DNA from 2 places in the Micromonospora sp. CNZ299 genome. Region 1 is predicted to be linked to the other one. Evidence: riboswitches for the same ligand, from Rfam matches in the RefSeq annotation. Region 1 holds a riboswitch; the other holds the start of a gene.
What was found. Region 1 has a riboswitch for S-adenosylmethionine ahead of CLT68_RS04085 (aminotransferase class V-fold PLP-dependent enzyme). Riboswitches for the same ligand answer to the same signal wherever they lie in the genome.
Positions count from the first base shown of each region.

Region 1 (8,232 bases):
TCGACGCGTTCCTCGGCGGTGGGATCGCGCTGCTGGTCACGGCTGTGCTGCTGCCACTGAACCCGCTCCGGGTGATCAACCGGGCCGCCCGGCCGGCGCTGGACCTGCTCGCCGCCCAACTCGACGCCACCGCCGACGGGCTGCGCAACCGGGACCGCGCCGGCATCCAGCGGGCACTGGACCGGCTGCGCAACAACAAGGAGGAGCTGGCCACGCTGGGGGAGGCGATCGAGGGCGCGAAGGAGACAGCCACCCTCTCCCCGGCCCGGTGGCACCGCCGCGACGAGTTGACCCACTACGCGGAGGCGGCCGACCCGATCGACCGGGCGATGCGCAACAGCGGCACGCTGATCCGCAGGTCCGTGACCCTGGTCGAGGACGAGGAACCGGTGCCCGATCCGATGCCGGACGCGATCAACCACCTCGCCGAGTCGGTCCGGCTGCTCAAACACGAGTTCGCTGCCGGCGAGGAACCGGAGAAGGCCCGCGAGCGGTCGCTTCGGGCCGTCAGCGAGGCCGGGCGAGCGTACGGCGACGGGGTCGGCTTCTCCGGCAGTGTGGTGGTCGCCCAGATCCGGACCACCGCGAGCGACCTGCTGGTGGCCTCCGGAATCGAACAGGAGGAGGCGAACCGGTGGATCCGCACCGCCTTCGGTGAGCAGGAGCGCCCCGTCGGAGAGCCCGCCGAGCCGGGCGAGGCGCCGAAACCACCCACCGCCCCGCCGGTCGGTTGAGCGAGTCGCGCGGAGGCCTCAGCCCAGCTCGGCGAGCGCGGCGAGCAGCCGGTCCACCTGGGCCGCCGTGCTGCCCAGGCCGATGCTGGCACGCAGCGCGGTGGGCGGCAGGTCCCGCCGACCGCTACGCCCCGCCGCCTCGGTGAGCAGCCGCCGGGCCAGCGGGTGAGCGCAGAACAAGCCGTCGCGTACGCCGATGTGGTGCTCGGCCGCCAGCCGTGCGGCCACGTCGCCGGATTCCCAGCCGGCGACCACGAACGAGACGATCCCGACCCGGGGCGCGTCCGGACCGAAGGTGCGCAGCTCCACGACGTGCGGCAGGGCGGCGATGCCGGAGCGCAGTCGAGCCAGCAGCGCCTGCTCGTGGGCGGCCAGTGCGGCCCGGTCGGCGTCGTCGAGCGCCGCACACACGGCTGCCAGCGCCACCGCGCCGAGCAGGTTCGGGGTGCCGCCCTCGTGCCGGGCCGGGCCGGTCGCCCAGGTCACGTCGTGGGTCGCCGGCCCGACGTGGCTGGTGGCACCACCACCGGCCAGGTACGGCGGGGCGTCGTCCAGCCAGTCCGCCCGGCCGATGAGCACACCCGCACCGAACGGCGCGTACAGCTTGTGGCCGGACACGGCCAGATAGTCGACGTCGAGGGCGAGCAGGTCGACCGGGACGTGCGGGGCGAGTTGCGCGGCGTCCAGCACGATCCGGGCGCCGTGCCGGTGTGCCACCCGGGCCAGCTCGGCGACCGGCCACAGCTCACCTGTCACGTTGCTGGCACCGGTCACCGCGACCAGCACCGGCAGCGCCGGGTTGCTGCCCCGGCGCAGCTCGGTGAGGGCGGCGGCGAGGTCGCGTACCGCCGCGTCGGGGTCGGTGGGCACCGGCAACCGCACCGAGCCGCGCGGCCAGGGCAGCAGGTTGGCGTGGTGCTCGGAGGCGTTGGTGACCACTGTCGTGCCGGCCGGCAGGGCCCGCGCCAGCAGGTTGAGCGCATCGGTCGTGTTGCGGGTGAAGATCACGTGGTCGTCGGCGCGGCCGCCGAAGAAGTCACCGACCGTCTGGCGGGCCTGCTCGTAGGCGAGGGTGCAGCGCCGGGACAGCGCTCCCGCCCCACGATGCACGCTCGCGTACCAGGGCAGCAGCTCGGTCACCGCGTCGGCGGCGGCCCGCGCGCACGGTGCGCTGGCCGCGTAGTCCAGGTTGATCTCGCCCGGTACGCCGAGGACGTCCAGCGGTCGCGACGAGGCCGGCCGGGGCGCGGCGTCGACGCGGATGGGCAGCGAGGAGACAAGGGTGACGGACACGCCGGAACCTCCGGGGTCAGGGACCCCGGGTGCGGCATCGGGACGGGGTCCGCGCTTGCCCAGCACACCGATCGGGCTGGGCCCGGTCATCACCCGGGGCACCCCACCGCGAACTCGACGAGGGTTGCCGGCCAGCAAGCCGGGGCTTGACGCTGGCGCTCGTGACCTGCCGGCAGCATAGCGGCTGCCGATGCGACCGGACCAGCCGGCGGCAGATCGCTACGCTGACCGCATGGCCGACACCCCGCCCGGTTCACCCCTGCCGTCGTCGCCCGCGCCAGCGGCCCCGTCCGTCGGCGAGGCACCCCGGATGCCGCTGCGCCGACTGGGCTGGCGACGGTTCCTGGCGCTGGCTGGGGTGGTGCTGCTCATCGCCGCCTGCGCGGTGTTCATGGTCTTCACGCTCGGCCAGTCGCTCGGCGTGCAGGCCCTGCTGATCGGGGTGGCCGCCGCCATCCTGCCGGTGCCGGTGCTGGTCGCCTGCTTCCTCTGGCTGGACCGGTACGAACCGGAGCCGCTGAAATATCTGATCTTCTGCTTCGCCTGGGGAGCGTTCGTCTCCACCGCCGCCTCGCTCACGGTGAACGACTTCGCGGCCAACCGCTTCGAGGACTGGGGTCTGCCGTCCGCGCTCACCGGGGTGCTGGTGGCGCCGTTCATCGAGGAGCTGACCAAGGCGCTCGGCCCGATCCTGCTGCTGGTGTTCCGCCGCCGCGAGTGGTCCGGGATCACCGACGGCCTGGTCTACTGCGGGCTGTCCGCGGTCGGCTTCGCCATGGTGGAGAACATCCTCTACCTGGGCGGGTTGGGCTACGCGTCCGGTGTCGACCGGTACGGCCCGGCCACCGGCATCCAGCAGGTCATCGCGATCTTCATCCTGCGGATCCTGCTGTTCGGGTTCGCTCACCCGCTCTTCACCTCGATGACCGGTGTGGGGCTGGGCATCGCGGCGCGGACGGCCGACCGGCGGGTCCGGGTGCTCGCCCCGATCGGCGGCCTGCTGCTGGCGATGATGTTGCACGGCACGTGGAACCTGCTGCCCACGCTGACCCAGGCCACCGGCCAGGCGTTGATCATGCTGTACGGCTTCCTGGGCCTGATGGTGCCGGTGTTCTTCGGGATGGTGGGGCTGGCGGTGTGGCTGCGCGCCTGGGAGGGGCGGCTCACCGAGCGGACCCTGCCGGACTACGTACGCGCCGGCTGGCTGAGCCCGCCCGAGGTGGCTGCGCTGAGCAGCCTCGGCCGGCGGCACGCGGCCCGCAGGTGGGCCCGGCGGGTCGCCGGCGACGCCGGGGTGCGCGCCATGCGCGGCTACCAGTCCGCCGCCACCCGGCTGGCCCTGTTGCGTGACGGCACGCTGCGCGGCCTGGACCGCAAGCCTGCCGACCAGGACCGGAGCGCGCGAGAGGAGCGGGAGCTGCTGGACGCGATCACCGCGTACCGGTCGTTCTTCGTCGGCCGGGACCCGCAGGCCCCGACCGGGGTCTGGGACGGCAGCCGCTACCACCTGCGCTTCCCGGACGGTACGCAGCGCCCGGTGGACGCACCGGACGAGCCGGTGGTGCCGATTCCGGTGGTGCTGGCCCCTGCCGCGCCTCCGGTGGGCTACGCCCCGTCCGGCTGGCCCGCTGCCCTGCGACCGCCCGCGCCCTGGCCGCCGAATCACCCCTGACGGCCGGCCGGCGGCCCAGCTCAGGTCATCAGGGTGGTGAGGAAGTCACCGAAACCCTGGAACATCGCGATCAGCGCCGCCCCGATCGCCTTGAACATCTGTGCGGCGCCGTCCGGCCGGAAGGCCACGAAGTAGATCAGGAACGCGACGCTGCCCCAGGTCAACAACTTCTTAACGAATACCGGCATCGTCCCTCCCCAGGGCCACGGTCGCCGGATGGCTTCCCGTCGTGCGGCCGGGCAAACGGCGCGCGGCGGGGCGTGGTGGCCCGGGGAGGTGCGTCAGAGGTAGAGGCCGGTGGGGTCGTTCTCGATCCGCTCGGCGGCCACGGCGTGCACGTCCCGCTCGCGCAGCAGCACGTACCCGCGGCCGTGCAGCTCGACCTCGGAGCGGTCGTCCGGGTCGAAGAGCACCCGGTCGCCGGAGACGATGGCGCGGACGTTCGGGCCCACCCCCACGGCGGTGGCCCAGGCGAGGCGCTTGCCGACCTGGGCGGTCGCCGGGATGACGATGCCGGCGGTGGAGCGACGTTCGCCCTCGCTGCCCTCCATCCGCACCAGCACCCGGTCGTGCAGCAGGCGGATCGGCAGGCCAGCGTCGAGATCGTTGTCGACGGTCACGCCGCAGACGCTACCGTGTGGCCGACGGCCGGCCGCCGGTGGTTACGCCGGTGGTGGCGAGGGCAATGTGTGGCGGAACTGCCCTACGGTGTCGGCAACGGACGTATGCTGTCCGACCTGTCGCCGTGGGCGGACCGATTTCTTCTGCCAGGAGGTGCGCTTGAGCCGCTTCGAGCGGGTACGCGGGCGGCTGCGCCGCGCCTACCAGTCACGACAGGAGCCGGCGCGCTCCGACGAGGGCAGCACGAGCGAGGAGTTGAGCGGCGTGTCCGACGCCGCCCGGGTGGCGTCGCCGGCCGTTCCGGGGCCGACCGCACCGCCGAGCGCCTCGGTCTTCGGCGCGGAGCCTCCGGTGGACCTGCACAGCTCGACCTCCAGCCGGGATGACGCCGACGTCCCGCATGGGCTGCGGATCGCCGCCGCGTGGTGCTGGCGCCTGATCGTGATCGGTGTGGTGGCCTGGGCCCTGCTCCGGATCGTCGGCACGATCAAGATCGTGATCATCCCGCTGGCCATCGCACTGCTGCTCTCCGCGCTGCTCGCGCCGGCGGTGGGCTGGCTGCTGCGGGCCCGACTGCCCCGGTCACTGGCGACGGCGGTGGTGCTGGTCGGCGGCCTGGCCGCGGTGATCGGCACGCTGACGCTGGTGGTCAACGAGTTCATCCGTGGTGTGCCGGAGCTCAGCGAGAAGTCCTCGGAGGGCGTGCGGCAGATTCAGGACTGGCTGAAGACGGGCCCGCTGCACCTCTCCGACGGCCAACTCGACCGCTACATCGACGAGGCGCAGGCCTGGATCAACGACAACACCTCGAAGTTCACCAGCGGCGCGCTGAGCACGGCCGCGACGCTGGCGGAGGTGCTGACCGGCACGCTGCTGGTGCTCTTCGCGACGTTCTTCTTCCTGCGCGACGGCAACCGGATCTGGCGTTTCCTGGTCCGGCTCCTGCCGGTCGCCGCTCGGTGGAAGGTCGACGACGCGGGCCGCGCCTCCTGGCACACGCTCGGCGCCTACGTCCGCGCGACAGTGCTGGTCGCCTTCATCGACGCGGTCGGCATCGGCATCTTCCTGGTCATCTTCGACGTTCCGTTCGCCTTCCCACTGGCCGCGCTGGTCTTCCTCGGCGCGTTCATCCCGATCGTCGGTGCGGCGCTCTCCGGTGGCGTGGCGGTGTTGGTGGCGCTGGTCGACAGCGGCCCGGTCACCGCGTTGATCATCCTGGGTGCGGTGATCGGTGTGCAGCAGATCGAGGGGCACGTGCTCCAGCCGCTGATCATGGGCCGGGCGGTCGCTCTCCACCCGCTCGCCGTGATCATCGGTATCGCCGCCGGTGTCGTACTCGCCGGCATCACCGGCGCCCTGGTCTCCGTGCCGCTCATCGCGGTGCTGAACACCGCGGTCCGCCGGCTCGCCGCCCGAAGGGTCCCGGACACCCCACCCGACGCCGTGGTCGTCGCCTCCCAGGCACCCTGACCTCCCAGGCCGCCGGCGACAAGATCGCGCACGATCGTGGAAACAGTGGTCTCCCCGCTCGGGGAGGCCACTGTTTCGTGTTGTAGCGCGATCCTGGCGACGCGGGCTCAGGACTTGGCGAGGCGTTCCAGGGCGCCGCGGGCCACCTCGGGGCGGGTCGTGTACCAGAAAGGCGGCAGCGAGCGGCGCAGGAACGGCCCGTAGCCCCGGGCCGTCTCCAGTCGGGAGTCGAGCACCGCGACCACGCCCCGGTCGCCGGTCGCCCGGATCAGCCGGCCCACACCCTGAGCCAGCCGGACCGCCGCGATCGGCACGCTGACGGCGGAGAAGCCGGACCCGCCGCCGGCGTCCACAGCCGCCGCGCGGGCGGCGGCCAGCGGCTCGTCCGGACGGGGGAAGGGCAGCCGGTCGATGACGACGAGCTGACAGGCGTCACCCGGCACGTCCACCCCCTGCCACAGCGACATCACCCCGAACAGGCAGCTCGCCCGCTCCTCCCGGAACCGGCGGACCAGCAGGGGCAGGGCCTCCTCGCCCTGGAGCAGCACCGGCAGGTCGGTCCGCGCGCGCAGCAGCTCCGCCGCCTGCTGGGCGGCCCGCCGGGAGGAGAAGAGCCCGAGAGTACGACCACCGAGCGCTTCGACCAGCCCGAGCAACTCCTCCCCGGCAGCCTCGGGCAGCCCGGAGACGCTGGGGCGGGGCAGGTGCGCGGCGACGTACAGGATGCCCTGCCGGGCGTAGTCGAACGGCGACCCGACGTCGAGTGACCGCCAACCGGGGCCCTCGGTGGCCGGCACGACGGGACTGAGGGTGACGTCTCCAGCGAGGCGACGGCCCGGCGCCTCCGCGGCCGGACGGCCCGGGCCGGTGCGGGCGGCCAGCGCGGCCGCGGCGGGAGTCGGCGGGGCGGGCGGCGGCGCGTCCAGCCCGAGGGCGCGGGCCACCGTGTCGAACCGGCCGCCCAGCGCCAGGGTCGCCGAGGTGGCGACGACTGTGCGTTCGTCGTACAGGTGGGTGGCGAGGGTGCCGGCCACCGAGAGCGGCGCGACCACCAGCGCACGACGGCTGCCGCTGTCGTTCTTCTCCACCCAGGCCACGTCGTGGTCGGCCTCCTCCAGCAGCCGCTGCGCGGTGGTGGAGAGCTCGTCCAGTGCGGCCTTGGCCTGCTGCTTGCGCACCGGGTCGGGGCCGTCGGATTTGATGTCGCCGATCGCGTCCAGGGCGGAGCGGGTCGCCGCGTCGAGCAGCGTGCACGCCTCCCGAAGGGGCGTCGGCAGCCCGGCGGTGAGTCGCCCGGCCGGCGCCTCGGCCAGCCCGACCGCGAGGGCGTCACCGGCAGCGGTGAGCGCCTCGGCGGTCTCCGGCCGCAGCAGCGTACGGGCCCGCCGGGTGGTCCGGTCGATCAGCTCGGGCACCAGCTCCGCCTGGGCCGCGGAGGAGACCCGGTCGGCCAGCTCGTGCGCCTCGTCGACGATGAGCAGCTTGTGCGGTGGCACGATGTGCCGGTCGGCGAGCATGTCGACAGCGAGCAGGCTGTGGTTGGTCACCACGATGTCGGCCTCGCGGGCACGGGCCCGGGACGCCTCGGCGAAGCACTCCTGCCCGAACGGGCACCGGGTCGCGCCGACGCACTCGCGGGCCGGCATGGACACCAGCCGCCAGGCCTGGTCCTCGACGCCTGGGTCCAGCTCGTCGCGGTCGCCGGTGGCGGTCTTCTCGGCCCAGTCACGCAGCCGCTCGATCTGCTTGCCCAGCCGGCCCGCCTCACCGAGCCACTTCGTCCCACCGCCGGGGCGGGCCGCCGGGGCGTCGAAGAGGGTGTCCTCCGGCTCCTCCTCGGTGGAGTTGTCCAGTCGGGCGAGGCAGAGGTAGTGGTGGCGACCCTTGAGCACCGCGAAGGTGGGCCGACGCCCCAGCACCGGCTCGACCGCGTCGGCCAGCCGGGGCAGGTCGTGGTCGACCAGCTGGGACTGCAACGCCAGGGTGGCGGTGGAAACCACCACCGGGCCGTCCACGGTGAGCGCCGGCGCGAGGTAGGCCAGCGACTTGCCGGTGCCGGTGCCGGCCTGCACGAGCAGATGCTCGCCGCCGGCCACGCACTCCTCGATCGCTTCGGTCATCTGCTGCTGGCCGGGGCGTTCCGCGCCGCCGGGCACCGCGCCGACCGCAGCCGCCAGCAGCTCCGTGCCGCTGGGCCGGGCACCCCGCCGGCGGCCCTTGCCGCGAGCCGACGGGGTGGCGGAACCGGTGGCGGTGCGGGGCGGAGTCACCGTGCGACGGTACCCGTCGCCGCCGACACCGGCCGCGCCCATCCGCTGCGTGGCGAGATGCCGGCACGACCGGCCGGTCCGGCCCGTGCCGTCCGGTTACCGCCGCGCTACGACGCGTGGGCAGTATCGGTTAGGGTGCGAATCATGCCGAGCGACATGGTCCGAGTGATCT
Region 1 covers NZ_PEFG01000001.1:841,469-849,700, reverse strand. The annotation lists gene CLT68_RS04090 (FUSC family protein) at 1-734, shown strand, start outside; gene CLT68_RS04085 (aminotransferase class V-fold PLP-dependent enzyme) at 753-1,997, opposite strand; SAM riboswitch class IV at 2,074-2,194, opposite strand; gene CLT68_RS04080 (PrsW family intramembrane metalloprotease) at 2,218-3,699, shown strand; gene CLT68_RS33060 (hypothetical protein) at 3,720-3,887, opposite strand; gene CLT68_RS04075 (GroES family chaperonin) at 3,981-4,319, opposite strand; gene CLT68_RS04070 (AI-2E family transporter) at 4,480-5,790, shown strand; gene CLT68_RS04065 (ATP-dependent DNA helicase) at 5,898-8,102, opposite strand; gene CLT68_RS04060 (DUF402 domain-containing protein) at 8,205-8,232, shown strand, end outside.

Region 2 (8,232 bases), 2.6 Mb from region 1:
CCGCCAGGTCGGCCAGGCTGCCCCGGTACATCTCCTCCAGCCCGCGGCGCTCGGCCACCAGCTGCGGCGCCCGGTCCATCCAGTCCGCCAGGTCCTCGCGCATCCCGGTCCGCACGGCCCACTGGTGCGACTTGAGGTGGGCGCGCATGTCCTGGCCGTCCTCGCCGCCCATGGTCATGGCGACGTGCAGGTCCGTCTCCCACTGCCCCTCGGCGTCGATCCGGATCCGGAACGTCATTCCCCCCTCGTCCACCTCGACGGGAAGGGTGCTTCGCACTGTGGTCTGGCGGACGAACCGGTCCCGCTGATAGCGCAGCACGAGCTGGTTGTTCGCCGAGTCGGCGGTGGCCTCGACGGTCCGCTGCCGGAGCCCGAGCTCGGCGATGTCGGAGAAGTCGCTGCCCATCTCCATCCGTACGGTGAACTCGGCGGGCTGCGCCGAGTGGTTCAGCACGGTGATCTTCTCGTGGAAACAGTCGTGGATCGACCGGTGCCGGATGATCGAGACGTCGGCGTCGACGTAGTGACTCGCCGCGCCGGGCACCAGGAAGAACCGGGTCTCGAAGTACGTCATGTCGTCGCGGGAGAGCGCGTTGATCCGCTCGCCGTCGATCCTGAGCACCCAGTGGGACAGGAAGCGGGTGTCGAACGCGAAGAGACCGACCGGCTGCTGCGGGTCGACCTCCATGTCGCCCTGAGCGTCGCTGTTGGCGAACACGCTGCCGGCGATCACGTGGAGCAGTTCCTGCCTCACCGCCCGGCCTCCCGGGTGGCCACCGCGTCCCGCTCCGGTGCCCGGCGCGCCAACGCGGCCCGGCCGAGCTCCCGCGGATGGCGGGCGCCGGTCGGCCCCGGGAAGATCCGCCGCAGCAGCATCAACAGTTGGATGTTGCCCTGCACGGTCAGCTCGTTGCGCAGCAGAGCCGCGCCCGGATGCAGCTCACCGTTGACCATCTGGTCGACGACCGACCGGTCGGCGCGGACCACCAGTTCGGCGTCGTCGGCCGAGCGGGCCACGTTGACGTGCTGGTCGGAGATGGTCAGATACCAGTGGTCGGTGCAGCCGTCGGCGCGTACGTCCAGCCGCAGTGTGCCCGCTGTGGTTTCGGGCAGGTCGGGGCGCCGGCCGGAATCCAGTTGTCGCAGGTACTGCTCCGCCGTCGTACGCATCAGGTTCCCCTCCCCACGGTTCTCCGCAGGATCACCGGCGCCGGGGTGACGCCGGTTCACCCGCATCGGGTGAGGGCTGGCCACCGGGCGTGCGGCCGCGTCGGCCCGTTTGCGCGGCGGCAGAGCGGGCAGCCACGGGTCCAGCCGAGAGTCAGGACGGACGGAGCATCGGATGCGCGCGCTGCGGTTGCGGGAGTGGAAGTCGGAACCGGAGTTGGTCGAGGTCCCCGACCCGACGCCCGGGCCGGGTCAGGTGGTGGTCCGGATCGGCGGCGCCGGCGCCTGCCATTCCGACCTGCACCTGATGGACGACTTCGAGCCGGGCGCCATGCCCTGGAACCCACCGTTCACCCTCGGCCACGAGAACGCTGGCTGGGTGCACGCCCTCGGTGACGGCGTGACCGGGCTGTCCGTCGGGCAACCAGTAGCCGTCTTCGGCCCGTGGGGCTGTGGCACCTGCGCCCGCTGCCGGGTCGGCGTCGACCCGTACTGCGAGAACCCTGCCGGTGCACCGGTGCCGAGCGGGGGTGGCGGGCTCGGACTGGACGGCGGCATGGCCGAGTTCGAGCTGGTCCCGGACGCCCGGCACGTCGTACCCCTTCCCGAGGGGCTGGATCCGGTGGACGCCGCGCCGCTGACCGACGCGGGCCTCACCCCGTACCACGCCGTCCGGCGGTCCTGGTCGAAGCTGCCGCCGGGCAGCACGGCAGTGGTCATCGGGGTCGGCGGGCTGGGGCATGTGGGCGTGCAGATCCTCAAGGCCACCACAGCCGCGCGGGTCATCGCGGTGGACACCCGCGCCGAGGCGCTGCGGCTGGCCGAGGAGTGCGGCGCCGACCACACCGTGATGTCGGGTCCGACCGCCGCCGAGGAGATCCGCGAGGCAACCGGCGGTCGGGGTGCCGACGTGGTGCTGGACTTCGTCGGTGCGGACGCCACCATGGCGCTCGGTGTGGCGGCGGCCCGCACGGTGGGTGACCTGACCATCGTGGGCATCGGAGGGGGCACCGTGGCGGTGTCGTTCTTCTCCGTGCCGTACGAGGTGAGCATCGCGACCACCTACTGGGGCAGTCGCCCGGAGCTGGTCGAGGTGCTCGATCTGGGTGCCCGTGGCCTCATCCGGCCGAGGACCACCACCTTCGCCCTGGACGACGCCCTCGACGCGTACCGGCAGATGCGCGACGGCACACTGGACGGCCGCGCGGTGATCGTGCCCTGAGCCCGGCGGACCCCGGTCAGCCGGCCTTGATCAGGCCGCGTACGTAGGCGGCCTGGCCCACGTGTTGCAGGTCGTCCTCGGCGACGCTGACCAGTCGGACGCCGAGGGTGACCGGCGGGTCCCACGCCTCGTCGACCACCCGGTCCAGGTCCGCCGGGCGCAGGCCGGCCACGAACGATCCGGTACGCGACGCGACCGCCTCGTAGTAGTCGATCAGCGCCTGTGCGCTCTCCGGTCGCACTGCGGCGACCTGCGCGGGCGAGTGCCCGTAGCCGGTGTTGTCGGGGTCGGCGGTGAGGCCGAACCGGCCCGCCCAGTCGCCGCTCACCCAGATCTGCTCGGCGTCAAGCAGGTCGGCGACGTGATGGTCCTGCACCCGGGTGAGGTGCCAGACCAGCCAACCGATCGAGTTGGTGCCCGGCCCGGGCTCGTGGCGCAGTTGCTCCGGGCTGAGCCCGTCGACCGCCGCGCGGACGAGGTCGGGCAGCCGGTCGTATGTCTCGGTCAGCAGGTCACTCACGTCCACCGGGCACGCCTCCTGGTCGGTTTCGCACCAGGTACCGCCGGAGACGGGCGCTCAAACCTCGGCCGCTACGGTGATCGAATGGTCGCGGCGTTGGAGTTGTATCTGGACCCGGACGCCAGCCGCCGCATCCGGGTGCTGTGGGATGCGCTGGAGGCCGAGGGCGTCCAGAGCATGCGTTCGCTGCTGGAGCGGCGCCACCGACCGCACGTCTCTCTCGCGGTGGCGCCCCGCTTCGACCCGGAGCAGGTCGCCGAGGCGCTGCAAGGGACGGTGGTCGCGGCCCCGCTGCGCCTCGACTTCCAGCACGCCGGCCAGTTCGTCGGTCGGGTGCTCTGGCTCGGCCCGGCGCCCACCCCGGAGCTGCTGGCCCACCAACGCCTGGTGTCGGACCGGCTCGCCGCCGCCGGCATCCCGCTGGCCGAGCACTACCAGCCGGGTCGCTGGGTGCCGCACTGCACGCTCTCCATGCGGGTGCCGAACGCGCTGATGGCCGCCGCGGTGCGGCGCTGTCTGGAGGTGTTGCCGCTGGCCGCGACCGTGGTCGGCGCGGCGCTCACCGACCACGCGCGCGGCATCGCCCATCCACTGCCCTGAGCACTGTCCAGGGGTCTGCCCCCTGACGGGCGCGGGAGGCAACCACAAAATGTCCGGTTTGGCGGGCGACAGTCGGGAAATTGAAAACAAGCGGTGGTGACGCGGCCCGACGTGGGATGGTTCGACGTGGATGCCGTACCGGTGGTGACCTGCCCGAGCGCGGGTGGCCCGGCCGGTGGCACGGGCGCACCCCGTGTCGCCGAGGCGGCTTCGACGAGGAGAGGCAGTGCCTATGCAGGCTCAGCGCAGGCCACCGCGCGCGGAGCGGAGCCAGACCCGGGACGACCGGACCGGGGGCGGAATGACCGGGGCGGCCACGCCACTGACGATCTGGGCCGCGGCCGTGCTGCTCGGCCGGATCAGTGCCGGCGACGACGACGTCGACGACGAACGGCACATCCTGCGCGGCATCGAGTGATCCCGGCCGCGCGGCTCACAGCCAGCCGCGCCGCTTGAAGATCAGGTAGAGGGTGCCGCAGACCAGCAGCATCAGCAACAACGCGAACAGGTAGCCGAAGCGCCAGTTCAACTCCGGCATGTGGACGAAGTTCATCCCGTACACGGTGCCGATGAGCGTGGGAGCGAACAGGATCGCCGCCCAGGACGAGACCTTCTTCAGCTCCTCGTTCTGCGCGTAGCTGGCCGCGGTGAGGCTGCGCATCTCCTCGTTCTGCTGCTGCGAGACGAGCGTGGCGTTGACGGTGAGGATGTTCTGCAACAGGTGCCGGAACCCGTCCACCCGCTCCACGACCTGGGTCAGGTGGTCGGTGACGTCGCGCAGGTAGCGGCGCAGCTCCTCGTCCCTGCTGCCGCTGCCAGCGCCGTCGGCCAGCGCGTCGAGCACCGTGAGCAGGGGGCGGGCGGCCCGCTGGAACTGGATGACCTCGCGGCTGAGCCCGTAGATGCGCCGGCTCGCGTTCGGGTCGCCACCGAACACTTCGGTCTCGATCTCGTCGATGTCGTTCTCCAGCCCGGCCACCACCGGCGCGTACCCGTCGACGACCTGGTCGAGGATCGCGTACAGCACCGACTCCGGACCCCGGGCGAGCATGTGCGCCTCGGTCTCCAGCCGCCGCCGCACCGCGGCCAGATCCGGTGCCTCGCCGTGCCGGACGGTGACCACGAAGCCCGGCCCGATGAACAGGTGCAGTTCGGAGAACTCGACCTCCTCGCGGAGGTCTTCGTAGCGGGCGGCACGCAGCACCACGAACAGGGTCTCCCCGTACCGTTCCAGCTTGGGTCGCTGGTGGGCGTTGATCGCGTCCTCGACCGCCAGGTCGTGCAACCGGAACTCCCGGGCCAGCGACGTGATCTGCTCGATGTCGGGCCGGTACAACCCGATCCAGGCCATCGCGCCGTCCTGCTCCTGCAGACAGCGGTACGTCTCGGCGAGGCCGGACGGCGAGGCGATCCGGTGCCCTCGGATGTAGACCGCGCTGTCCACCAGACCGCTGGGGGGCGGAGTGGCCGACTCCGTGGACGGCGGCACGCCCACCCTGGTCTCGTACTCGTCGAGTTGGCGACCGAAGCCACCACCCGGGCGGAAGCGACGGCCACCGACCATGCCCAGTCCCCTCCCCCCGGCGACGCCCGGCACGGCGCACGCCCGCCGACCCGGGGGCGCTGCTTCCCCCCTGCCCCGGGCCCGAAACCCGCCGCGGCGCCGGCTGGGTTCCGCGCACCGGCGGGCGCCCGCCGTACGGCGGGCGGATACTCACGGTGACGAGGAGCCCGACCCACGCCGCCGGCCACACGTCCACGCCGGCTGACCTGCGGTGCCGGGCACCTCGTCGCGCACGGTGAGCGTGCTCATAACGACTGGACGACCCACCGGTGCCTGCTGCTAGCCTCGGCCCAGGTCATGAGCGCCAGCGCGAAGCCCCGGCTCGCTGGCCGGCAACCCTCCTCCGCGGTGGGGTGCCCCGGGTGAAGACCAGGCACCGGCACGACGTCGGTGCAAGCGTGGCCTGGCACCCAGGTCAGCACAGACCCGGGAGAACCATGCGCATCCTCAGCACCGCCCCACCGACCGACGTCGCAGAACTCCGCGCCGGTTGGCCCTCGCCGGCACTGACCCGGCGACGGCACGTGGACATGATGCGAATGTGCAGCGCCGCCTGTCGCGGCATGACGCACTAGCGCAGCACTTCTCCCGAACCCTCTCCCTCACCGGTACGCCCATCGGGCGCACCGTCGGCGACGCACACCCGTGCGTGCCGAGACACGACCTCTCGGAGACACCCGTGCGACTTCTTCCTGCCCTGACCCGTGCCGCCGCCCTCGGCGCGGCCACCATCCTGGCCGCCACCGCGCTCACCGCCTGCGGCGACGACAGTTCGTCCGACGCCACCGCCAACCCGTACGGCCTGGCCCAGCCGGGCGTGCTGCGGGCCGGCACCCTGACCGACGCCCCGCCGAACGTCTTCCTCAAGGACGGGAAGTTCACCGGCTTCGACAACGACCTGTTGACCGCTGTGGCCGGCAAGCTCGGCCTCACCGTGGAGTTCGTCGGCACCGACTTCTCCGCGTTGCTCTCCCAGGTCAACAACCGCAAGTTCGACGTCGGCAGCTCCTCGATCACCATCACCGAGGCGCGGAAGAAGACAGTCGACTTCGGCAACGGCTACGACTTCGGCTACTTCGGCCTGGACGTCCCGGCCGGCTCCCCGATCACCGGCTTCGACCAGCTCGCCGGCAAGCGGGTCGTGGTGGTGCAGGGCACCGTCCAGGACGACTACGCCAGCGGAAAGCAGCTCGACCCGGTGCGGGTGCCGGACTACAACGGAGCGATCAACCAGCTCAAGGCCGGCACCGCCGACGCGTGGATCGCCCCGGCCGAGATCGGCGAGAAGTCGGCCGCCGACAGCAACGGCAAGATCACCGTGGCGGCCAAGCAGCTCAGCCCGACGCCGACCGCGTACGCCGTCGCCAAGGGCAGCGACAAGCTGCGCGAGGCGCTGAACAAGGGCCTCGACGAGGTCATCGCGGACGGCACGTGGAGCCGGTTGCAGGCGCAGTACTACCCGGGCCGGCCGATCCCGGCGGACTTCACGCCGGGCAGCGGCACCGTGGCGGCACCGTCCGCGTCCGTTGCGCCGTCGGCGTCCACGTCCGTTGCGCCGTCGGCGTCCACGTCGACCGCGTCCTGAACCGGTGACGAGCGAGCAGGGCGGTAGGAGAGGCAACCGATGGATCCGTTGAGCACCCTGTGGGAAACCTTCTTCGACTGGGACGCGATGGGCGAGGCGCTGCCCGAGATGCTGACCGTCGGGCTGCCCAACACGCTGATCCTGGCGGTCTCCGCCGCCCTGCTCGGCTCGGTGCTGGGCCTGCTGCTGGCCGTCGCCGGAATCTCCCGCAGCCGGTGGCTGCGCTGGCCGGCGCGGGTCTACACCGACGTGTTCCGTGGCCTGCCGGCCGCGGCCACGATCCTGCTGATCGGCGTCGGGCTGGCCCCGCTGGGCATGCAGGTCTGGGGACCGGACCCCTACCCGCTGGGGATCCTGGCGCTGTCGCTCATCGCCGCCGCGTACATCGGGGAGATCTTCCGCTCCGGCATCCAGTCGGTGGAGGCCGCCCAGTTGGAGGGTGCCCGTGCTCTCGGCTTCTCCTGGTCCGACTCGATGCGGCTGGTGATCATCCCGCAGGGCATCCGGCGGGTGCTGCCGGCCTGGGTCAACCAGCTCATCGCGCTGATCAAGGACTCCAGTCTGGTCTACTTCCTCGGGCTGGTGGCCAGCCAGCGGGAGCTGTTCCGGATCGGGCAGGACTACGCGGCCACCACCGGCAACGAGTCGGCGCTGCTGCTGGCAGGGGTGTTCTACCTGGCGCTGACCGTCCCGCTGACGCACGTCGTCAACTGGATCGACCGACGGCTGCGCAACGGTCGGCCGGCCGCCGCGCCGACCGACGAGGACGACGAAGACACCACCCCGGCGTACGTCCCGACCGAAGGAGACCGGCGATGATCACCGACACGACCACCTCGGTCAGCCTCGACGTCCGCGACGTGCACCTCGCCTTCGGGCCGAACCGGGTGCTGCGCGGCGTCGACCTCACGGTGCCGCGCGGAGCCACGGCCTGCGTGATCGGCCCGTCCGGGTCGGGCAAGTCCACACTGCTGCGCACCATCAACCGGCTGATCGAGCCGGACCGTGGCGACGTGCTGCTGGACGGACGCAGCGTGCTGGGCGACGACCCGGACGTGCTGCGGCAGCGGGTCGGCATGGTGTTCCAGCAGTTCAACCTCTTCCCGCACATGAGCGTGCTGCGCAACGTCACCCTCGCGCTGCGCCGGCTCCGCAAGCTCGGCGAGGACGAGGCGGAGTCCGTGGCACGGGCCCAGTTGGAGCTGGTGGGGTTGGCCGGCAAGGCCAACTCCCGACCAGCTCAGCTCTCCGGCGGTCAGCAGCAGCGGGTCGCGATCGCCCGGGCGCTGGCACTTCGACCCGAGGTGATGCTCTTCGACGAGGCCACCTCCGCGCTCGACCCGGAGCTGGTCAAGGGCGTCCTCGCGGTGATGGCCGACCTGTCCGCCGCTGGCATGACCATGGTGGTGGTCACCCACGAGATGGGCTTCGCCCGGCAGGTGGCCGACACCGTGGCCTTCATGGACCGGGGCGTGGTGCTGGAGGCCGGTCCGCCCGGGCAGGTCTTCGAGCGGGCCGAGCATCCTCGGCTGCGCCGGTTCCTCGCCCAGGTGCTCTGAGCCGACCGGGAGCAG
Region 2 covers NZ_PEFG01000001.1:3,455,363-3,463,594, reverse strand. The annotation lists gene CLT68_RS16250 (glycogen debranching N-terminal domain-containing protein) at 1-754, opposite strand, end outside; gene CLT68_RS16245 (SCP2 sterol-binding domain-containing protein) at 751-1,170, opposite strand; gene CLT68_RS16240 (NAD(P)-dependent alcohol dehydrogenase) at 1,343-2,389, shown strand; gene CLT68_RS16235 (mycothiol transferase) at 2,406-2,915, opposite strand; gene CLT68_RS16230 (2'-5' RNA ligase family protein) at 2,994-3,509, shown strand; gene CLT68_RS32600 (hypothetical protein) at 3,736-3,927, shown strand; gene corA (magnesium/cobalt transporter CorA) at 3,943-5,073, opposite strand; SAM riboswitch class IV at 5,367-5,478, shown strand; gene CLT68_RS16220 (ABC transporter substrate-binding protein) at 5,753-6,658, shown strand; gene CLT68_RS16215 (amino acid ABC transporter permease) at 6,698-7,477, shown strand; gene CLT68_RS16210 (amino acid ABC transporter ATP-binding protein) at 7,474-8,217, shown strand.
Region 2: linked by a shared signal. The riboswitch ahead of CLT68_RS16220 (ABC transporter substrate-binding protein) and the one ahead of CLT68_RS04085 (aminotransferase class V-fold PLP-dependent enzyme) in region 1 are both predicted to bind S-adenosylmethionine.